Regions from separate parts of the Brachybacterium sp. AOP43-C2-M15 genome, predicted to be linked through region 3. Evidence: predicted binding sites of a transcription regulator. Region 3 holds the regulator's gene; each other region holds the start of a gene.

Region 1 (7,454 bases), on a different contig from region 3:
CTGATCGCGGACGACTCCGCACTGATCCGCGAGGGCCTGCGCCTGGTGCTCGAGGAGGCGGAGCACGAGGTGGTGGGCACGGCCTCGACCGGCACCGAGCTGGTGGTGCGGGCGCTCGAGCTGCGACCGGACCTGGTGATCTCCGACATCCGCATGCCGCCCAGCCACACCGACGAGGGGCTGCGCGCGGCGCAGGAGATCCGCCGGGAGTGGCCGGAGGCGCCGATCGTGCTGCTCAGCCAGTACGTGGTGGTCGGCTATGCGACCGAGCTGATCGAGTCCGGCGAGCACGCCACGGGGTACCTGCTGAAGGACCGGGTGTTCGACATCCGCGCCTTCCTCGAATCCATCGAGCGGGTGGCGGCCGGCGGCGTCGCGATCGACCCGGACGTGGTGGGCCAGGTGATCGCCTCGCGCCGACGCACCCCGCTGGACGAGCTGACCCCGCGCGAGCGGGAGGTGCTCGAGCTGATGGGCGAAGGACTGACCAATGCCGGCATCTCGCAGCGGCTGTTCATCAGCGGCGGCGCGGTGGAGAAGCACACCCAGCGGCTGTTCGCGAAGCTGGGGCTCAGCGAGAGCGCGAGCGTGCACCGCCGGGTGACGGCGGTGCTGACGCTGCTGGGGCGCTGAGCTCGCCGGAGCGCCGACGGGGCGGCGACACCGGGACCGTTCCTCCCCGGGATGACTTCTCCACAATTCTTCAGGACGCTCTTGACGTACTATCCGGTCGCCGTTCGCGTGATCGTCGCGGAGATTCCTCTCGATATCACGCCCAGGCCCACCCCGCGCCGCCCCTGCGACGGCGGGCGACCCGCGGCTCAGGCGGAGCCTCCTTCCGCGCGACCAGCCAGATCCTCACACTCTCGAGTCGTGCGGACACCGTCGCCGACGGAGCGCGCCGTCCGCGACCGCTCCTCCACCGAGCCCCCTTCTCCACATTCTCGTCCACAGCCGAGGAGTTATCCACCGCCCGAGGGCGAGGGTGGTGGTCGCAATCGAATCTCCGTACGATCGCGGCATGGATTCGATGACGCCGCGCGACGACGGGGCCCGGCCCGACGAGGCCTCCCCGCGCCGGGACGATGGCGGGCGCGGGGAGGCCGCCTCGCGCTCGACGGATGTCCTCGACGCCGTCGCCGCCCGTCTCACGGCGGTCGAGGCGAGCGACGGGGCGCGCACCGTGCTCGCGCAGATCGTCTCCGCCACGCTCGTCGCCTTCACCCGCACGAGCTCCGTGCGCGACTCCCTCCCGGACACCGCCCCGGACTCCCCCGCGGAGGCGCTCGCCGTGCTCGGCGGGCTCGATCACCTCCGCTCCTCCCTCGCCGCGGTCGGCGCAGCGTGGCAGGTCGCCGCGGAGGAGCGGATCCGACGGGAGGACCAGGCGCGCGGGTTCCCCGCCGCCGAGCAGGGACGCGGAGCGAATCAGGAGATCGCCCTGGCTCGGCGCGTGTCGCCGGCCGCGTCCTCCTTCTCCCTCGCCGCCGCCCGACGGCTGGTCCAGCAGATGCCCGGCACCGTCGACGGCCTCTGGGAGGGGTCCGTCACCGAGGCGCAGGCCACCACCGTGGCCGCAGCGCTGCGCGGCGCCTCCCCCGCCACCTGCACGCGCGTCGACGAGATGATCCGGGAGAGTCCCGGGACCCTGCAGGGCAAGGGCCACAGACGACTGCGCTCGGACATCGAGCAGATGGTCCAGAGGCTCGAGCCCGAGACCTCCCGCGAGAGGGCCGAACGGGCGGCGCGGGAGCGCCACGTCACGATGACGCCGCTGGCCAACGGGATGGCCCGGGTCACCGCCGTGCTCCGGGGCATCGACGCCGTGGGCATGATGACGTCCCTGAACTCGCGTGCGGAGTCCCTGCGTGCGGCCGGGGAGAAGACCTCCGTGCCCGCGCTCGAGGCGGATCTGCTGGTCGATGCCATCCTGCACCGGGCCGAGGGGTCCGACGAGGCTCCCTCCCGGCCCCGACCGACCCCCGGCCTCGACGTCGGCATCATCGTGACCGACACGGCGCTGCTGGGACGACAGGACGAGGATCAGAGCGCGCAGCTCGAGGGCTACGGATCGATCCCGGCGCACATCGTCACGGACACACTGCTCGGGCGTCCGCCCGGGCATCTCCGGCACACGGTGCCCGAGCATCCTGACGACGAGGTCACAGCGTTCTACCGGCGCGTGTACTCGGAACCGCGCACGTGCGATCTGATCGCGATGGAGTCGCAGGCCAGGGCATTCCCCGCCGGGTTGGCCAGGATCCTGCGGTGGCGCGACACCACCTGCCGCACCCCGTGGTGCAACGCGAAGATCCGGCAGGCGGACCATGTGGTCCCGTCACATCGCGGCGGCCCCACCAGCTACGCGAACGGCCAAGGGCTGTGCGTGCGCTGCAACCTGCTCAAGGAGCACGGGTCCTGGGTGATCGCACCGCTCGACGGCGCCGGTCTGGACATCGCCGGGTTCGATGCGACTCCGGCGGACCCGACGGAGGCGGAGGACGCGGCGGACGCGGATCGCGCGGAGGATGCGGAGGACGTCACGGAGGCCACGGGCTCCTCGGACACCACAGGCTCCTCGGACACCACGGGCTCCTCGGACCCCCGGAACGCCTCGGCCATCACCAGCGGTGCCGACGCTCTGGACGCACCGGCCGCTGGCGAGCGCGCCGCGTCCCCGCAGTCACCACCAGCCGCCTGGTTCTGGATCAGCCCTCACGGTGCGCAGGGGATCTCGACCACGCCGCCGCTGCACCTCCCGGCGACGACGGGGCCGCAGGAGCGACGACCGGACCCAGTCGCTCCGCCCGTCACAGACGGTCCGCACGACGCAGACGGTCCGCACGACGCAGACACGGCCCTCGACGCGGACGGTCCGCCCGACGGGGATCCGCCGCCGATCCCGTCGGACCCGCCGCCGCCGGCACCGCCGTCCTCGCCGCCAGCCCCACCGTTCCGGCCGCCCACGTAGAGTCCCGCCCACATGGCGTCCCGCCCGCATAGAGTCGGAGCACGCTTCTCGACCACGGAGTGCATCCATGCCCCCTGCCCTCACGATCCGCGTCCTCGGTGCCGGTGTGTCCGGGCTCGCCGCCGCCGGCCTCCTGGCCGCCGACGGGCATCACGTCGACCTGATCGACGAGCGCTTCGACGTCCCGGCCGTCGGGACCGCTCTCGGGCTGTTCCGCTCCGCGCAGCGGGTCCTGGAGCGTCTCGGGGTCCTGGATGCCGTGCGCGCGGCCGCCGCAGCCCCGCAGAAGGGCACGCTCCGCACGGCCGACGGCAGAGTGCTCGCCACCGTGCCCGCCGGGGACGTCCTCCTCATCGCCCGTTCGGACCTGGTGCGAATCCTGCAGGATGCTCTGCCGCGCTCCGTGATCACGCACCGCCGTCGAATCGAGGACGTCCGCCCCCTGCGCGCGGGCGCCGATCTCCTCGTCGGCGCCGACGGCGTCCACTCGCTGACGCGGCGCTCGGGCTGGCCCGGTCGGCCCCGTGCCCGCGACCATGGCGCCACCGTGCTGCGCGGCACCGCGGAGGTGCCTCCGCCCGAGATCTCCGAGACGTGGGGCCGCGGCTGGCTGTTCGGCATCACCCCACTGGCCGGGGAGCGCACCAACTGGTTCGCCGGCATCCCCGTGCACCGCACCGTGTCCCGTGCCGAGGACCTCGCGCATCTGCGTCACGTGGTGGGCGGGCATCGGGACGAGATCGACACCGTCCTCGCCGCAGCCACTCCGGAGCGCACCCTCGTGCACGGCATCCACACGGTCCCGCCGCTGATCCCGGTGCGAGAGGACGTGGTGCTGCTGGGCGACGCCGCACATGCGATGGCGCCGAACCTGGGCCACGGCGCGAACACCGCGCTGCAGGACGCCGACGCCCTGGCCGCGGCGCTCCGTGAGGCGCCGTGCTCCGTGGGCCGAGCGCTGACCCTCTTCGCACAGCGGCGCACGCTCCCGGGACAGGGATGGCGGGTGGCCTCCGGGATGGTGGCGGCCATCGCGATGACCAGCGATCACGCCGCGCTGAGGGACCGCACGCTCGGCGGGGTCAGGTGGCCGGGAAGGGCCGGAAGGGCCGGGGACCTCGGAATGCTCGACCGTTCCGCATGAGCCCCGTCCGCAGGGCGTCCAGGAGCACCTGCCGCGGGTGCAGAAGCACCTGCCGACGGTGCACGAGGGTCTGCAGAGAGTGAGGCGGCGCCCGCGGAGGGCGGCCGCCGGGGCCGGATCAGCGCAGCTTGCGCGCGAGGGTCGTGATGACGTGCCAGTGCTTCTTGTCGGCCAGGAAGCGCCCGTCCTCGTCGCGGATCGACCGGTCGACGACCTGGAACCCGGAGAACATCGCATCGATCTCCTCGAGCGGCAGGGTCGCGACGTCCGCGCGCTCCGCCCAGGAGTCATTGGTCCCGAAGAAGTCCACCGCCATGACGCCGCCGCGCGGGAGCGCCGCCACCAGCTTCCGCCAGACCTCCGGCAGTGCCGAAGGACCCAGCAGGCCCAGCGTGTAGGTCGAGTACACGATCTGCGCGGAAGGGAACACGGGAACGTCCGCGATGTCGGTGTGATGGAAGTGCACCGAGCCGGTCATCCGCTCGTTCTCGACGAGGCGGGCGGCGAGGGTGTCGTCGCTGTCGTAGGCATGGACGGTCCAACCGCGCCGCGCGAACTGGAGCGAATCGGCCCCGGCCCCGGCGCCGAGATCGAGCACGGTGCCCGGTTGACGGTCGCCACCGGCCGCGGCGATCGCCTTGGCCACCAGTCGGCGGGCAGGACGGCCCGCAGCGTGGGCGTTCAGTGCAGCCCAATCAACTTTCTCCGCCGTCTCCATGCTTGTCAGGCTCCATGATGCTGATGCCCGTTTCAACTTCCCGTGACGCAGGCCGCGTGAAGTTTCGTCACGGGCGAACACAGGAGGGCGATCCATCGCATCCCCGCACCGCCGTGGGGCCTCCCGCGAACTGACGGGCGTACCCCGGGCGCAGGAAGGGGACCCGCCCGCGCATCGGCCCGGCCTAGGATGGCGGGCATGTCGGCCACCTCGTTGCGCATCGCCGCGATCTCCCTGCACACCTCCCCGCTCGAGGAGCCCGGCGGCGCCGATGCCGGGGGGATGAACGTGGTCGTGCTCGAGCAGGCCCTCGCGCTCGCCCGGCTCGGCCACCGCGTGGATCTGTTCACCCGGCGCAGCGACCCCTCCGCCCCGGACGTCGTCGAGGTCGCCGACGGCGTGCGACTCCTCCACCTGGACGCGGGCCCCGCCGAGCCTCTCGCCAAGAGCGCGATGGACCGGACGATCGCTCCCTTCCGCCGCGCGCTGCACGAGATCCTCGCCGGCGCGGCGAACAGCGACGGCTGGGACCTGATCCACTCCCACCACTGGTTCAGCGGCGTCGCGGCCCTGCCTCTGGCGCGCGAGCTCGGCATCCCTCACCTGCAGTCCTTCCATTCCGTCGCCGCGCCCGAGGGGTCCGGGACCCTCGATGCGGGCGAGCCCGCCGAGTCCGAGGGACGCATCCCCGGCGAGCAGTTCGCCGCCACCGGCTCCGATCTCGTCATCGCCGTCTCCGAGGCCGAGGCCCGGACCGTCGGCGAGCGCTACGGCGTGCCCGGGTCCCGGCTGGCGGTGGTGCGTCCCGGGGTGGACATCGAGCGCTTCCGTCCCTGCGACGACGTCTCCGCACGGCGCCTTCGACCGACGGTGCTGTTCACGGCGCGCCTGCAGCCCCTCAAGGGTCCCGACCTCGCTCTCGAGGTGCTCGCCCACCTGGACCCGGCCCTCGAGGCGCGTCTGGTGCTCGCCGGCGGGGTCTCCCAGGACTTCGAGGACTACCTCGAGCATCTGCGGGCGCTGGCCCGGGAGCTCGGCGTCGAGGATCGCGTCGACTTCGTCGGCTCGCTGGACCGCGACCAGCTCGCCGAGGAGATGCGCTGCGCCGGCGCGCTGCTGCTGACCAGCTGGTCGGAGACCTTCGGTCTCGTCGCCCTCGAAGCCCAGGCCAGCGGCACCCCGGTGATCGCCTGGCGCTGCGCGGGCGGGGTGCAGGAGGCCGTCGCCCCCGACGGTCTGGTCCTCGAGTCGCGCGACCCCGACGTCTGGGCCGAGGCCCTGCAGGCCCTGCTCGGCGACGCCGACGGGTACGACGCCGCGGTGCGATCCGCCCGCGAGTTCGCCGCGACCCGCACCTGGGACGCCGCCGCCGACGCTCTGGCCGCCCAGTACGAGCGCCTGCTCGTGCACCGCACCTCGCCCGGAGGGACCGCATGAGCTCCGGTCCCCGAGATCCCTGGGAGCTGCTCGGGACGGCACGGACCGTCCTGGCCGTCCACGCCCACCCGGACGACGAATCGCTCTCCACCGGGGCCCTGCTCGCCTCGCTGTCCGCCGCCGGCACCCGTGTGGTGCTGGTGACCGCGACCCGGGGCGAGGAGGGCGAGGTGGTGCCCGGCGCCGTCTCCCCCGAGGACCCCAGACCGCTCGAGGCGGTCCGGGAGACGGAGATCGACGCCGCGACCCGCACGCTCGGGATCGCCGAGCGGCACTGGCTCGGCACCGCGCCCGCTCTCGCGCCCGACGCCGCTCCGCGTCGCTACCGCGACTCCGGGATGCGGTGGGTGCGCGAGGGCCTCGCCGGCCCGTCCGACACCGCCGGTCCGGACAGCTTCTCCCACCGCCCCCTGGACCAGGCCGTCGCGGATCTGTCGGCGCTCATCGGGCAGCTCCGGCCCGACGCCGTGATCGGGTACGACGACGAGGGGACCTACGGGCACCCCGACCACGTCCGCGCCCACCACGTGACCGCTCAGGCCTGCGCCCGCACCGGCACGCCCCTGCTCGAGGTCGCGAGCACCCCGGACGGCGGGGCCGACGGCGCCGTCTCCTCCTTCCGGTGGCGCGAGCATCCCGGCACCGCCGAGACCGTGCGGCGGGCCGTCGACTCCTACCGCACCCAGCTCACCGTCGTCGGCCCGGTCCCCGGGGGCATCGCGATCCGCCACGTGGGCGGGCAGGACGACGTCGTCGCGCTGCGCACGGGGCTGCGTCTGCGCGGCTGAGCGGTCGGGAGGGGAACCCGGGGCGCCCGGGAAGGGGGCCCGGGCCGCTCGGTGAGGGGACCCGGTGCTCAGAGAGAGACGTCCAGCAGGGTCGGGCGGTGGTCGGAGGCCCCGGCCAGCCGTTCCTCCTCGACCCGTGCGGTGCCGTGCACGGCGCGCGCCTGCCGCACCCGCACTCCGTCGGTGACCAGGATCGCGTCGATCCGGCGGGTGGGTGCCGCGGCGGGGAAGGTGTGCTGGTCCGTCCCCGCGGGATCGGCGAGCAGGGGAGCCAGGAAGCGCCGCGCGGCACCGTCGGCCGTCTCGTTGAGGTCCCCGCCGACGATGACCGGCGCCCCGGCCCCGCGCACCAGCGCCGCCAGGTGCTCGGCATGATGCATCCGGTTGTCCTCCTGC
Region 2 (7,454 bases), on a different contig from region 3:
GAGGGCCATCATCGGCCCGAAGCCGAAGCGCAGACGGGCGTGCGGGCGGTAGCCGGCACTGGTGGCCAGGATCGTGGGTGCGGCGGCGGTCATGCCACGCGAGCGTACCCCCGGGATGCGCAGGAGCCCTCACCCGATCGGGTGAGGGCTCCTGGGAATGAGTCCTTGCGGTCTCGCTCAGGCACCGAGCGTGCTGACCTTGCCTGCCTTGAGGCAGGAGGTGCACACGTTCACGCGCTTGCTGGTGCCGTTGATCACAGTGCGGACCGACTGGATGTTCGGGTTCCAGCGACGCGAGGTGCGGCGGTGCGAGTGAGACACGGCCTTGCCGAAGCTCGGGCCCTTGGCGCAGATGTCACACGTGGAAGCAGCCACTGTCGTCTCCTGGTACGTCGATGTTCTGATCGCGGTGCCCGCTCCACCCCCGCGCCGAGTGCGGCGGGGTCGGTGACCTGGGTGAGCACGGAGGTGCGAGCCCCCGGCGGTCAGGGCAACCACGGAAGCATAGCCCAGATGCCCGCGCGCCTGAAGGGGAGGGGTGTTCCGGGCCGCTGTGGATTCCGCCACAGCGTCGCAGGGCAGTGGCACGATAGGACCTCGCAGGTCGCGCCGACCGGGACTGCGATCGCCGAGCACGAGGAGAGGTCCGCATGGCCAGGAGGCAGGAGTCCGCCCGGGGCTCGATGCCGCTCTCGGAGCTGCTGGTCTCCAAGGAGTCCAGGGCGATGGCGTCCTTCGGGGTGCGCGACCTGGACACCATGATGCGCTTCGCCCCTCGGCGCTACATGGTCCCCGCCCCGCTGCGCTCCCTGCGCGAGATCCACCAGGGCGAGGAGGTCAGCGCCATCGTCGAGGTGGAGTCGGTGCGCGACCGGGCGATGCGCAGCCGGCACGGCTTCGTCCTCGAGGTCACCGTCTCCGACGGCACCGACTCCCTCCCGCTCACCTTCTTCCTCACCAAGCAGCACCAGGTCCAGTGGCATCGCGGCCGACTCCCGATCGGCGCCCGGATCCTCGTGCGCGGCACCGTCGGCTACGACGGCTATCGCAAGGCGCTGCAGCTCACCCACCCGGACTACGAACCGGTCGAGGACACCGACGAGGGCCGCGCCTGGGCCCAGCGCCCCCGCCCGGTCTACCCGCTGCGCCAGAACATCGCTCAGGCCACCATGCGATCGGCCACCGAGAAGGGGCTCGAGTACGCGGGCTCGCTCTCCCGCCCGGTCCCCGCCGAGGCCCTCGCCCGCCGTGGTCTGTCCCCGCTCGAGGAGGCCGTGCGCCGGGTCCACCTCCCGCTCACCGTCGAGGACACCCGCCGGGGCATGGCCCACCTCCGCTACGAGGAGGCCTTCGTCCTGCAGACGATCTTCGCCCAGCGCCGCGCCCAGGACGAGCGCACCCCCGCCCCCGTCCTCGCGGCCGAGGGCCCGCTGCAGGGCCTGTTCGACGAGCGGCTCCCCTTCGCCCTCACCGACGGGCAGCGGGAGATCGGCGCGAAGCTCGAGGAGCGCATCGGCAACGGCCACCCCACCAGCGTCCTGCTGCAGGGGGACGTCGGCTCCGGCAAGACCGTCGTCGCCCTGCGTGCCATGCTCCGCGCGGTGGACTCCGGCCATCAGGCCGTGCTGCTGGCCCCCACCGAGGTGCTCGCCGAGCAGCACCACCGCACCCTCACCACCCTGCTCGGCGAGCTCTCCCGCGCCGGACAGCTCGACGCCCACCCCGAGGCGACCCGGGTGCGTCTGCTCACCGGCTCCCAGCGCACCGCCCATCGGCGGGAGACGCTGCTCGACGTCACCTCGGGACAGGCCGGCATCGTCGTCGGCACCCATGCGCTGCTCACCGAGGGCGTCGAGTTCGCCTCCCTGGGCCTCGCGGTGATCGACGAGCAGCACCGCTTCGGGGTGGACCATCGCCGGCGCCTGCGTGCGAAGGGCCCATCCGGGCAGAGCCCCCACGTGATCGTCATGACGGCGACCCCGATCCCGCGCACCGCCGCTCTGGCCACGGTGGGCGATCTCGATGTGCTCACGCTGCGCGAGAGCCCCGGGCACCGGGCCGGTGTCTCCAGCTTCGTGGTCCACGAGAAGGTCGAGAGCTGGGTGACGCGGATGTGGCAGCGTGCCGCGGAGGAGATCGCCGCGGGGCGCCAGGTGTTCGTGGTCTGCGCCCGTATCGACGAGGAGGAGGCGGACGCCCCGGCCCCGCCGGCTCTCGACGAGGAGGGCAGGGAGAAGGCGCCCCCGCTCGAGCCCGCCCGCGGCGTGCTGCAGACCGTCCGCCGGCTCGCCGAGCGGCCCGAGCTCGCCGGCGCCCGCCTCGCCGTTCTCCATGGGCGGCTGAGCGGCGAAGAGAAGCAGGAGGTCATGGAGCGGATGGGGCGCGGGGAGATCGATCTGCTGGTCTCCACGACCGTCATCGAGGTGGGGGTCGACGTGCCCAACGCCTCGGTGATGGTGATCCTGGACGCCGAGCGGTTCGGCGTCTCCCAGCTGCACCAGCTGCGCGGCCGCGTGGGCCGCGGCGAGCACGCCGGCATCGCCTTCCTCGACACCAGCGCCGAGCCCGATCAGGCGCATTCCCAGCACCTGCAGCGCATCGCCGAGGCCCCCGACGGCTTCGCCCTGGCCGAGCTCGACCTGCGCCGTCGGGGCGCCGGCGACCTGGTGGGGGAGGAGCAGTCCGGCCTGCAGCGCACCCTCAAGCACCTCGACGTGCTGCGGGACGCCCGCGCGATCGAGCAGGCCCGCGAGGACGCCTTCGCCGTGGTCGCCGCCGACCCCGAGCTCACCGCCCATCCGGCCCTCGCCGGGGCGGTCGAGGAGCGCCTGCGCGACGCCGACCCCGACGTGGAGAGGAGCTGACATGCCGCGCATCGTCTCCGGCAGCCTCGGCGGCCGCACCATCCCCGGCCCGCCCGGCAAGGGCACCCGTCCCACCTCCGACAAGGTGCGCGAGGCGCTGTTCAACCGTCTCGAGGGCTGGGGAGCGCTCGCCGGCGCCGGCGTCCTCGACCTCTACGCCGGCACCGGCGCGCTCGCCTTCGAGGCGCTCTCGCGCGGCGCCGATCACGCGCTTCTGGTGGAGATCCATTCGCCGACGGTGAAGCAGCTGCGTCGCACCGCCGCGGAGCTGGGCCTCGCCGAGCGCACCGAGATCCGGGCCGGGAGAGCGGCGACCGTCGCCGGCTCGCTCGCCGGCCACGGAACGACCCTGGTCTTCCTCGACCCGCCCTACGACGTGCCCACCGAGGCGCTCGAGCAGCTGCTGCTGACGCTGCGTCCCGCGCTCACGGACGAGGCGCTCGTGGTCGCGGAGCGCTCCTCGCGCACTCGCCCGCTGGTCTGGCCCGAGGGGTGGGCGGACGACGGCACGAAGACCTACGGCGAGACCGTGCTGCAGTTCGGTGGACCGGCCTGAGGATTGTCCACATTTTTCGGCGGGCCTTGCATTGCGTCGCAGAATATGCCTTTTCGGGGCGTCGTGTGCGCCCTGCGCATTCTCGGGGATCCTCAGCTCGGGAGGGAAGTCGGCGGCGCCGGCACGGATTCCCCGTGCGCTATGTGACCTGGGAGTATCCACAGGATGTGGGCGGAATGTGGATCATGTGACGCTTCCTCCACCGCCCATGGTCGTCCACAGATGTGCGGATATCTCGCCGTGCTCTGGCGCAAGTCGACCGTACGTTCTAAAATGGGGAGGGTCGGGAAGCGGGTCCGAGGTCGGCGCTCCGCGATCGTCGAGGGAACGAGGGGAGGGGTCATGGGACGATTTCGCCGGGTCTCCGCCCGCTCGGATGCCGCCGCGCCCGACGGCGCCCCGCTCCCGCCCCCGCGCCAGCTCCCCGTCCCTGCCCTGCCCGAGGGCCCGGGACCGGTCGCGCTCCCCGTCCGCCCCGGCGAGCCGCCGCGCCGCCGGGTGCGCGCCCGCACGGAGCTCACCCCGCACGCCGTCGTCGGCCGCGCAGAGGTCGCTCCGCAGTCCGCCGAGGCGGAGACGGTCCTGCGGATCTTCCGCCGTCGTCGGCAGGAGCACGCCGCCTTCTACGTCGCCGAGATGCGGGACCTCGCCTCGCTCTGGTCCGAGGAGGACGAGGGCGACGAGAAGGCTCTGAACGCGCTCGCGGCCGCCGCGGGGCTGCGGGCCAAGCTCCCCCGCGGCGAGGACCGCCTCCGTGACGCCCACATCGCCGTCACGGATCTCCCGGCCTGCTTCGCCCGGGTCGAGGAGGGAGCACTTCCCGCGGAGTGGTTCGAGTGGCTCCTCCGTAGCGTGCTGCGCCTGACCTCGCACCAGCGGCACCAGGTCGACGAACGGGTCGCCCTCTGGCAGCTGGACTCGATCGACGTCGAGCGCTTCTACCGCGAGCTGCGCCTCCTGGTCGAGTGGTTCGGCAGATCCGCGGTCCACGAGTCCCCGCGCGAGCAGCGCAGCGTCTCCGTCCAGCCCTCGCAGGACGGGGACGGCACCGCCTGCCTCACCGTGCGCGGGCCCATCCCCGAGATCATCGTCCTCGGACGGCGCCTGGACGCCGCCGCGCGCAGCGTCCAGGACGCCCAGCGCCGAGCGCTCGAGGACGGTGCCCCGATCCCCTTCGACCTCGACGGGGACGTCGCCCGCGAAGGGCGCCAGATGACGCTCGCCGCCCTCCAGTACGCGGTGGCGGTGCGATCGATGCTGGAGACCGGTCCGGTGGAGGTGCCCGAGCCCGCCTTCCGGATCTCCGTGGTGGTGCCGGTGCTGACCCTGCTGGGCCTCTCCAGCGCCCCCGCGACGCTGGACGGCACCGTCCCGATCCCGCCGCGCATGGCGCGTGAGCTCGTGGCCAGGGCCCCTGCCTTCGAACGGGTGCTCACCCACCCGATCAAGGGCGCCTACGCGGCATCGGCCTCGCAGACCTACCGCTCCACGAGCGCGATGGCCGAGAACCTCCGCCTGATCGACCCCGTCTGCGCGGTCCCCGGCTGCACCCGCAACGTCATGACCGTCGGGGAGGCGGACCACATCGAGGAGTTCGACCTCGAGCATCCCTCTCGCGGAGGACCGACCAGGATCGAGAACCTGCACCGGCTGTGTCGCACCCACCACCGGATGAAGTCCGCGGGCCGACTCGACCCCGTACGAGAGGAGGGCACCGAGGGCACCCGTTGGCGAGTGGGCGATATCGCCGTGTGCGAGGTCGCTCAGAACACCGATCTCGTCACGCGCGAGCTCGCCGACCTCCTGCAGGACGCCTGGCAGCGACACCTCGACGACGAGGAGTTCGAGGCCCTGACCCGTCTCGGGGTCCTCGACGAGTCACCGGCCGAGGCCGCCGATCGCGAGGAGGCGCAGCGATGGGGGATGCACCTGCTCGCGTACTACTCCGACCCCCAGTACGAGGAGGAGCGCGATACCGGTCCACCACCGCTCCCACCGCCGCCCGGGCAGGGCGCGCCACCGTTCTGACGGACGTAGCCTGACCCCATGGCCCTCACCCTCGACGACCTCGACTGGCCCCTGCCCACCGACCGGCTCGAGCTGCGCCGCGGACTCCCCGAGGATGCCGCCGCGGTGTGGCCCTGGTACCGCAGGCCCGAGGTGCAGGAGTGGACGACCACCCTCAGCCCCACGCTCGAGGAGCATCAGCGGTGGTGGGACGGGACGCTGGCGAGCTGCATCGTCGGCCTGCGGGACGGGCGCATCGTCGCCAGCGGCAAGGTCGAGCGTCAGGACGCATGGTCCCAGGCGGACGTGCGCGCACAGGCCGAGGGGCAGCAGGCCGAGCTGGGCTGGGTGCTCGACCCCGCCGCGCACGGCCAGGGCCTCGGCACCGAGTTCGCCGCCGCCCTCCTCGACCTCGCGATCGACGGACTCGGGGTGCGCCGCATCGAGGCCTCCTGCTTTGCCGAGAACCACGCCTCCCGTCGCGTGATGGAGAAGATCGGGCTCCGTCTCGAGGGCGTCTTCCGCGAGGAGTCCCTGCACCGCAGCGGACGCTGGCTCGACGGCATGTCCTATGCGCTGCTCGCCTCGGAATACCGTGGACGCTCCCGCTGACGGGGCGGAGACTGGAGCCATGACCACTCTCACCGGATCCTTCACCGTGCAGATGACCCCCGCCGAGGCGCTCCCCGGTGCCGACGGTCGCTTCGACCTCGTCAAGACCTGGACCGGTGGCCTCGAGGGAACCTCCCACGGCCTCATGCTCACCGCCGGCGACCCGGCCAGCGGGAGCGCCGGCTACATCGCGTCCGAGACCTTCGAGGGCGCCATCGACGGGCGCCGCGGCACCGTCGCCCTCCAGCAGCTGGGCATCATGGACGCCGGGGAGCCCGTCCTGCACTACGTGCTCGCCCCCGGCTCCGGCACCGGCGAGCTCGAGGGCGCCACCGGCACCCTCGTCATCGGCACCATCGACGAGGACGGCGTGCACCAGGTGACCCTCGAGCTCTCATGAGATGCCGGCCCGGCCCCGCGGGCAGGGGCGCAGCGGCGTGACGCCCACCGGAGTGACGCCCCACTAGAGTGACGCCATGAGCACCGTCGTCCTGCCCGGCTCGTTCGACCCCTTCACCCTGGGACACCTCGATCTCACCCGCCGGGCCGCCGCCCTCGGCCACCGCGTGATCATCGCCGTCTCCCACAACCCCTCGAAGAAGGGGACGCTCGACCTCGAGGCCCGCACCGGTGCGATCACCCGCACCCTCGTCCAGGACGGCCTCGACGCGAGCGTCGAGGTCCGCACGCTTCCCCGAGGGCTGCTGGTCGACTTCTGCCGCGAGGTGGGCGCCGAGGCCGTGGTGCGCGGGCTGCGCTCCCAGCTCGACCTCGCCTACGAGGAGCCCATGGCCCGAATGAACCGGCACCTCGCTGGCACCGACACCGTCTTCCTGCTCACCGACACGGCCTACTCCCACATCTCCTCCTCGCTCGTGCGGGAGGTGCACGCCCTCGGGGGTGATGTCTCCGACATGCTTCCCGCGCCCTCCCTGGACGCGCTGCGCGCCGCCTCCGCCGTATCCTGAACAGCCCCCTCGAACGAAGGACCCACCCCGATGACTTCCGAGAACGACAGCTCCACGACGCTCGACACCGCTCTGCGGTTCGACGCGGTCGACCTCGTCGGCCGCACCGGATCGCACCGCCGCGTCGAGCGCGCCGTCCCCGCCCCCGCCCGCGAGGCCGGCGGCATCGCGATGCAGGTCCCCGAGGGCCAGGAGATCGCCGTCGAGGCCGAGCTCGAGTCCGTGGTCGAAGGCGTCTACGTCCACGGCACCGCCGTCGCCCACCTCGAGGGCGAGTGCTCCCGCTGCCTCGACCCGGTCGAGCAGGACGTCACCGCCCGCATCGACGAGCTGTTCATGTTCCCCGAGAAGGTCAGGGCCGAGGAGAAGGAGGACACCGTCCTCCTCGAGGACGACGACGTGAACCTCGGCCCCCTGGTGCGCGACGCCCTCGCGATGGCCGCCGAG
Region 3 (7,454 bases):
GGCATCGGGGGCGACGGGGTGATCCGTGCGGTCCGCTCCCGCAGCGCCGGCATCGACGTCCCGGCGGATGCCCCCGAATGGTTCATGGACTACCGCAACGCGGACGGATCGGTCGCCGAGATGTGCGGCAACGGCGTGCGCGTGCTGGCCGCCCACCTGCAGCGGGCCGGGCACGTCGACGGGGACGGCTTCGCACTCCTCACCCGGGCGGGGACCCGGACGGTCGAGATCCTCGAGCGCCCGGACACGCCGGGAGCGGCATGGACGGTGCGCGTGGGGATGGGCCGCTCCCGCACCGCTCCCGGGGCCCGCACCGTGGAGATCGCGGGGCACCGCCTGGAGGCGACCGACGTCGACATGGGCAACCCCCATGCCGTCGCCTTCCTTCCGGGCGGTGTGCGGCTCGAGGAGCTGGACCTGACCCGTCGGCCCGCCCTGGACCCCGACCCCGTGGACGGCACGAACATCGAGCTGGTCAGCGAGCGCGGACCCCGCCATGTCGCGATGCGGGTCCACGAGCGCGGGGTGGGGGAGACCCGCTCCTGCGGGACCGGGGTGGCGGCCGTGGCCGTCGCCGCCGCTCACCGGGCCGGGGACGAGTCCGGGCAGCCGTGGACCGTGGACGTGCCCGGCGGCCGTCTTCGGGTGGGCTGGACCGCCCAGGGCGAGGTGACGCTCGCCGGCCCCGCACGGCTGGTGGCCGACGGGACCACGCTGATCTGAGCGGTCTCCTGCGCTCTGCGGGCAGGTGCTGCGCCGGGGCCGCCCTCGGGCCGCCCGGGGTCGGGGCCACCGCCCTCGGGCACCCGCTCAGCGGACGGGCCCCACCTCGAGCACGCGGAAGCCCTTCGCGCTGGCGACCTTGCCGACCTCTCGGTCGGGAAGCTGCTCGCCGAGCCAGCGCGCCAGCGGATCGGCGCCCAGGTTCTTCCCGACCACGAGCGCCGCGGTGCCCTGCGGGTGCAGGCGCGCCGTCCACTCCGCCAGCAGCGCATGCAGGGCCGGCTTGCCGATGCGGATCGGCGGGTTCGACCAGATCGCATCCGGCCGCAGATCCTCGGGCACGTCCTCGGGGGCGATGACCCGCACGTTGTCCGCTCCCGCGCGGCGGGCGTTCTCCGCCGTCAGCGCGCGAGCGCGCTCGCTGACGTCCACCGCCCACACCTCGGAGTCCGGATGCAGGAGGGCAGCGGTCAGCGCGATCGGACCCCAGCCGCACCCGAGGTCGAGGATGATCGCCCCGGCCGGCGGCTCGGTGATCTCGTCGAGCCTGTCCAGCAGCACCGCAGTGGCCCTGTCCAGGCCGTGACCGCTGAAGACCGACGCGCTCGAGACCAGGTCGAGGTCACGGCCTGCGAGGCGGACCCGCAGCGGGAAGCGCCGGTCGTCGGTCGCGGGGGAGGGGGTGAAGTAGTGCTCGTCCACCCCAGCAGGATACGGAGCGCCGGGCGGTGCGGGCTCCCGAACGTCCGCGCGCCGTGCTTCCTCGGCTCCGCCGAGCGCAAAACCGCTCGACCGTCGGGGACGGACGTGGGACTCTGGAGGTCGACAGTCCCCTACTGAAGGAGTGCCCCGATCGTGCCCATCGCTTTCCATCCTGACGCCGAGCCCGACCACGACGTCGACGGGACCGGCACGGGAGGGACCGGGGCCGCGGAGCGCTCGAGCAGTGCGGACGTGCCCGGCACCTCTCCCGCCTCGCCGTCGCGCCGGGATGCCCTGACCGAGCGCATCCTCGCCCGTGGCGACGCCTCCGTCTCGACCGTGGCCTACGGCTCCGAATCCGACGGCGAGCAGTACGATCTCGCCGATCGCCAGGCCCTGCGGCGCGTGGCCGGGCTCTCCACCGAGCTCGAGGACGTCACCGAGGTCGAATACCGGCAGCTGCGCCTCGAACGCGTGGTGCTGGCCGGTCTCTACACCTCCGGGAACGCCGAGGAGGCCGAGACCAGCCTGCACGAGCTCGCCGCGCTCGCCGAGACCGCCGGCTCCGAGGTGCTCGACGGCGTGCTGCAGCGGCGAGCCCACCCCGACCCGGCCACCTTCCTGGGCAAGGGCAAGGCCGCAGAGCTCGCCGAGATCATCGCCGCGAACGGCGCGGACACGGTGATCGCGGACGGCGAGCTGGCCCCCGGCCAGCGACGTGCCCTCGAGGACATCGTGAAGGTCAAGGTCGTGGACCGGACCGCGCTGATCCTGGACATCTTCGCCCAGCACGCCAAGTCCCGCGAGGGCAAGGCGCAGGTCGAGCTCGCACAGCTGGAGTACCTGCTGCCGCGACTGCGCGGCTGGGGCGAGTCGATGTCCCGCCAGGCCGGCGGCCGTGTCGCCGCGGGCGGTGCGGGCATGGGCTCGAGGGGCCCCGGCGAGACCAAGATCGAGCTGGATCGTCGGCGGATCCGTGACCGCATGGCGAAGCTGCGCCGTGAGATCAGGGCGATGGCTCCGGGACGCCAGGCGCAGCGCGCGGACCGCCGTCGCAACCAGGTGCCCGCGGTCGCGATCGCCGGATACACCAACGCGGGCAAGTCCTCGTTGCTCAACCGGCTCACCGGCGCCGGGGTGCTGGTCGAGAACGCTCTGTTCGCGACCCTCGACCCGACGGTGCGGCGGTCGACCACGCCGGACGGCCGCGAGTTCACCTACGCGGACACGGTCGGCTTCGTGCGCCACCTGCCCACCCAGCTGGTCGAGGCCTTCCGCTCGACCCTCGAGGAGGTGGGCGATTCGGATCTGCTGCTCCACGTGGTCGATGCCTCGCACCCCGATCCGGAGGGGCAGATCACTGCCGTGCGCACGGTGCTGGGGGACCTCGAGGGCTTCGACGTGCCCGAGATCGTGGTGCTGAACAAGGCGGACATCGCCGAGCCCGAGACCATCGCCCGCCTGCGCAGCCAGGTCGGTGAGAGCGCGGTGGTCTCCGCCCGCACCGGGATGGGGATCGAGGAGCTGCGCGAGCTGATCGCGGAGCACCTGCCGCGGCCCGCCGTCGAGGTCGACCTGGTCGTGCCCTACTCCCGCGGGGACCTGATCTCCCGGGTCCACACCAGCGGCGAGGTGGTCTCCGAGGAGCACCTCATGGAGGGCACTCGGCTCCACGCGCGCGTCGACGAGGCGCTCGCCGCGGAGCTGCGCGGCGCCTCCTGAGCGACGTCCCACGACGGGCCGGCGGCAGGAGCTCGGCCTGTCGGGCGGGGCCGGGTCGACGTGCTGCGAAGGATGAGCGGCAGGAGATCGGCCTGTCGTGCGGAGCCTGTGCGGCCCGCACCCCGGCCGCGGATACGCTGACCCGATGACCGCCGCGACCGAGCATCCCGCCGCCCCCGCGGCCGGTGACATCCCGCTGTCCACGCTGATGGACGCCGCGGTGTCGGCGATCGGCGGAGCCCCTCGGCCGGGCCAGCAGTCGATGGCCGAGGCGGTGGATCTGGCGATGTCCGGCGACCGGCACCTGCTCGTCCAGGCAGGCACCGGCACCGGTAAGTCGCTGGCCTATCTGGTGCCTGCGCTGCGCCACGCCCTGGTCAGCGGGCGCCCCGTCGTGGTCTCCACCGCGACCATCGCGCTGCAGACCCAGATCGTGCGCAAGGACCTCCCCCGCCTGGTGGAGGCCCTGGCTCCGCACCTGCCGCGCATCCCGACCTTCGCGCTGCTCAAGGGACGCGCGAACTATCTGTGCAAGCACAAGATCGCGGGCGGCTACCCGGTGGACATCGACCCCGGGGCCCTGTTCGCCGAGGCGTCCGCCGATCCGTCGCGGGGCGGGAGCGAACGCCTCGGGGACCAGGTGCGGCGTCTGCGCGAATGGTCCGAGGAGACCGACAGCGGCGATCGCGACTCCCTCCAGGACGCGGTCTCGGACCGCGCATGGCGCCAGGTGTCCGTGACCGGCACGCAGTGCATCGGCAGCAGCTGCCCGATGGTCGAGGACTGCTTCGCCGAGCGCAGCCGGGAGCTCGCCCGCGAGGTCGATGTCGTGGTCACCAACCATGCCCTGCTCGCGATCGACGCCTTCGACGGGCACGGCATCATCCCCGATCACGACGTGGTCGTCTTCGACGAGGCGCATGACCTCTCCGCACGCGTGACCAGCGCCGTCACCGATGTGCTGAGTCCCGGCATGCTGCGCGGCACCGTGCGGGACCTGCGCGGCCTCGGCGTGGCCGGGACGGCGCTGGAGGATGCGTCCGAGGAGCTGCGGGAGGCTCTCGAGCTGTCCTCGGAGGGCCGCGTCATCGGAGACCTGCCCGAGCGCCTCGCCGATGCGGTCGTGCAGCTCCGCACCGAGGCGCGCACGGCGCATTCCGATGCCAAGGACGCCGGCGACGACTCCTCCGCCGGCGCGCGCAAGACCGTGCGCGCGAACCTGCAGGAGATCATCGACGTGTGCGAGCGGCTCTCCGCCCCCGGGGAGGACGACGTGGTCTCGATCTCGCACTCGCAGGCGACGGGACGCTCGAGCATCCAGGTCGCGCCGCTGAGCGTGGCAGGTGCCATGCGCGGTGCGATCCTCGAGGACCGCACCGCTGTACTCACCTCGGCGACCCTTGCCCTGGGCGGTCGCTTCGAGCCCGCGGCCGGCGAGGTGGGCCTCTCCCGCCACGATCGGCTCGCTGCCGAGGATCTGCCGCCCCTGGAGACGTCGAGCGCCTGGGCGGGGCTCGATGTGGGCAGCCCCTTCGAGTACCGCCGCCAGGGGATCCTGTACACCGCGCGCCATCTGCCGCAGCCGGGCCGCGACGGTCCCTCCCCGGCCATGCTGGACCACCTGACGGAGCTGGTGGAGGCCTCCCGCGGCGGGGCGCTGTGCCTGTTCTCCTCGCGCCGCGGTGCCGAGCTCGCCGCGGAGCACGTCCGCGCCCGGCTCGATCTCACGATCGCCGTGCAGGGCGAGGACTCGATGGCGAACCTGGTGCGCACCTTCCGCGAGGACGAGGACGCCAGCCTGTTCGGCACCCTCACCCTCTGGCAGGGGGTGGACGTCTCCGGGCGTTCGCTGCGCCTGGTGACGATCGACCGGATCCCGTTCCCGCGCCCGGACGACCCGCTCACCGCCGCCCGGCAGGAGCGGATCGGTCGGCGCGGGGGCAACGGCTTCATGGCCGTCTCCGCGCAGCATGCGGCACTGCTGCTCGCCCAGGGGGCCGGGCGCCTGATCCGATCGCACGAGGACCGCGGCATGGTCGCGGTGCTGGACCCGCGCCTGGCGACAGCACGCTACGGGGGCTTCCTGCGGGAGTCGATGCCGCCGCTGTGGCCCACTGCGGATCCCGAGGTGGCCCTCGGCGCCCTGCGCCGTCTCGCCGACACCTGAGTCCGCCGCCAGGGGGCGCCGGCGGTCCCTGGCGCGGCAGCGGCCGGGACCCGTCGGCGGGGCTCGCGGGCCCCGCCGACGAGGGGACCGGCCCCGCGTCGCTCAGACGGCGCGCAGCACCGCGACCACCTTGCCGAGGATCTCGGCGTGGTCGCCGAGGATCGGCGCGAAGGCCGGGTTGTGCGGCATCAGCCAGACGTGGTCGTCACGCTGGACGAAGGTCTTCACCGTCGCCTCGCCGTCGATCATCGCCGCGACGATCTCGCCCTTCTCCGCGGTGCTCTGCGAGCGCACCACCACCCAGTCGCCGTCGCAGATCGCGGCGTCGATCATCGAGTCCCCGACCACCTGCAGGAGGAACAGCTCGCCGTCGCCGACCAGCCGCTGGGGGAGGGTGAAGACGTCCTCGACCTGCTCCTCGGCCGTGATCGGGACACCTGCGGCGATGCGGCCCACCAGCGGGACCGTCACCGAGTTCGGGCTGATCTCCGGCTCCGGGGCGAGCTCGGGAGCGGGGGCGTCGTCGGCCCCCGGCATCACGACCTCCATCGCCCGTGGCCGCTTGGGGTCGCGGCGCAGGAACCCCTTGCGCTCGAGGGACTGGAGCTGGTGCGCCACCGAGGAGGACGAGGTCAGCCCCACCGCGTCGCCGATCTCGCGCATCGTGGGCGGGTAGCCGTGCGCGGAGACGGCGTCGTTGATGGTCTCCAGGATGAGGCGCTGCCGTCGCGTGAGCCCCTCGGTGCGCTCATCGGCCGGGGCGTCGCCGCGGGCCCGGATCGGCTTGGGGGTGCTCGGCGTCATCGTGGGGCCTCCTGGCGTCGTCTGTCGGACCCTCGCGGTTCCGTTGTCCTGTGCCCCAGCGTAGGGCGACGGACGTCGGAAGCCAAACATGTGTTCGAGGTTTCTCTTGCGTGTCGCGTCGAGCGGGGCTAGAGTCGCACAGAGTTTCGATCGAACAGGAGTTCGGATATGCGTACCGCCACCGCCACGGTCCTTGCCTTCCCCCGCGAGCGCGAGCCGCAGGTCGAGGCATCCTCTCGAGCGCGCGTTCGACTCGAGCCGACGCGGCGCGGCCGCTTGCTGGTCACCACTCTCGCGTTCCTCCTCGGACTGCTGGTCGCCGCCGCCGTGCTGCTCACGGTCGATCTGTCCTCGGCGCTCGCCGGCTCCGACGAGTCCCGGCCGACGACGGTCACCGTCGAGGCCGGGGACACCCTGTGGGGCTACGCGGAGGAGTTCGCCCCCGAGGGCATGAGCGAGCAGGAGTTCGTCGCCGAGGTCCGCAGCATCAACCAGCTCCCCACCGGTCGCGTCACCACCGGGCAGGAGATCGAGCTGCCGGGGCAGGAGAGCAGCAGCCGCTGAGCGGAGGGCTTGCCGGTACCCTGGGCGGATGCACTGCCCGTTCTGTCGCCATTCCGATTCGCGCGTCGTGGACTCGCGCACGTCCGATGACGGCGCGACGATCCGCCGCCGCCGCCAGTGCCCCAACTGCTCCCGGCGCTTCTCGACCTCGGAGACCGCATCGCTGTCGGTGCTCAAGCGCTCCGGCGTGAGCGAGCCGTTCAGCCGGGCGAAGGTGATCTCCGGTGTGCGCAAGGCCTGTCAGGGCCGCCCTGTCAGCGACGACCAGCTGGCCCTGCTCGCCCAACGCGTGGAGGAGAGCATCCGCTCGAGCGGGCTGGCAGAGATCGACGCCCATCAGGTGGGGTTGGCGATCCTGCAGCCGCTGCAGGATCTGGACGTCGTCGCCTATCTCCGCTTCGCGAGCGTCTACCAGGACTTCGACTCCCTCGGGGACTTCGAGGCCGCGATCGCGCGGCTGCGCGCCGAGGGCCGCGAGGGTGTCGCGCCTGCGGAGGAGCCGGCTCTCTGACGGGTCCGGGCCGGTGCGGATCCGGTGAATTCGTGGATCCGGTTCGGCCCGGCGGGATCCTGTGCATAAGATGTGCCCCGTGCACTCACGCAGTGCACACCTGATCGGCGGTCGTGGAGGGGAAGCCACGGCCGCCGATCCTCGTCCCGGGTCGTGCGGCGAGAGCCCCTGCTCCGTGCGGCGCGATGTGTGCCGACGGGCGCGTCACCCCGAGACGCCGGGCGGCAGCTCCCGGGCGTGGACGACCCCGAGGTGCTGGGT

Evidence for each region. Region 3 encodes LexA, which represses DNA repair genes until DNA is damaged. Its sites were predicted from a motif close to TCGAACANNTGTTCGA; they were not measured.
Region 1: ACT3SP_RS06100 (DUF222 domain-containing protein) is a predicted target of LexA. The motif match lies at 999-1,014, and genes of this name have one in related genera.
Region 2: ACT3SP_RS14885 (HNH endonuclease signature motif containing protein) is a predicted target of LexA. The motif match lies at 3,676-3,691, and genes of this name have one in related genera.

The regions. Positions count from the first base shown of each region.
Region 1 is NZ_JBQSWB010000004.1:184,880-192,333, forward strand. It holds gene ACT3SP_RS06090 (sensor histidine kinase) at 1-4, shown strand, start outside; gene ACT3SP_RS06095 (response regulator transcription factor) at 1-633, shown strand, start outside; gene ACT3SP_RS06100 (DUF222 domain-containing protein) at 1,022-2,971, shown strand; gene ACT3SP_RS06105 (FAD-dependent monooxygenase) at 3,039-4,115, shown strand; gene ACT3SP_RS06110 (class I SAM-dependent methyltransferase) at 4,234-4,833, opposite strand; gene ACT3SP_RS06115 (glycosyltransferase) at 5,032-6,270, shown strand; gene ACT3SP_RS06120 (PIG-L family deacetylase) at 6,267-7,058, shown strand; gene ACT3SP_RS06125 (endonuclease/exonuclease/phosphatase family protein) at 7,127-7,454, opposite strand, start outside.
Region 2 is NZ_JBQSWB010000014.1:16,599-24,052, forward strand. It holds gene ACT3SP_RS14865 (Type 1 glutamine amidotransferase-like domain-containing protein) at 1-93, opposite strand, end outside; gene rpmB (50S ribosomal protein L28) at 178-375, opposite strand; gene ACT3SP_RS14875 (ATP-dependent DNA helicase RecG) at 651-2,864, shown strand; gene rsmD (16S rRNA (guanine(966)-N(2))-methyltransferase RsmD) at 2,866-3,420, shown strand; gene ACT3SP_RS14885 (HNH endonuclease signature motif containing protein) at 3,763-5,448, shown strand; gene ACT3SP_RS14890 (GNAT family N-acetyltransferase) at 5,467-6,039, shown strand; gene ACT3SP_RS14895 (DUF3224 domain-containing protein) at 6,059-6,439, shown strand; gene coaD (pantetheine-phosphate adenylyltransferase) at 6,516-7,007, shown strand; gene ACT3SP_RS14905 (YceD family protein) at 7,038-7,454, shown strand, end outside.
Region 3 is NZ_JBQSWB010000005.1:225,578-233,031, forward strand. It holds gene dapF (diaminopimelate epimerase) at 1-723, shown strand, start outside; gene ACT3SP_RS07585 (class I SAM-dependent methyltransferase) at 811-1,425, opposite strand; gene hflX (GTPase HflX) at 1,579-3,147, shown strand; gene ACT3SP_RS07595 (ATP-dependent DNA helicase) at 3,293-5,314, shown strand; gene lexA (transcriptional repressor LexA) at 5,417-6,118, opposite strand; gene ACT3SP_RS07605 (peptidoglycan-binding protein LysM) at 6,287-6,682, shown strand; gene nrdR (transcriptional regulator NrdR) at 6,711-7,193, shown strand; gene ACT3SP_RS07615 (HelD family protein) at 7,398-7,454, opposite strand, start outside.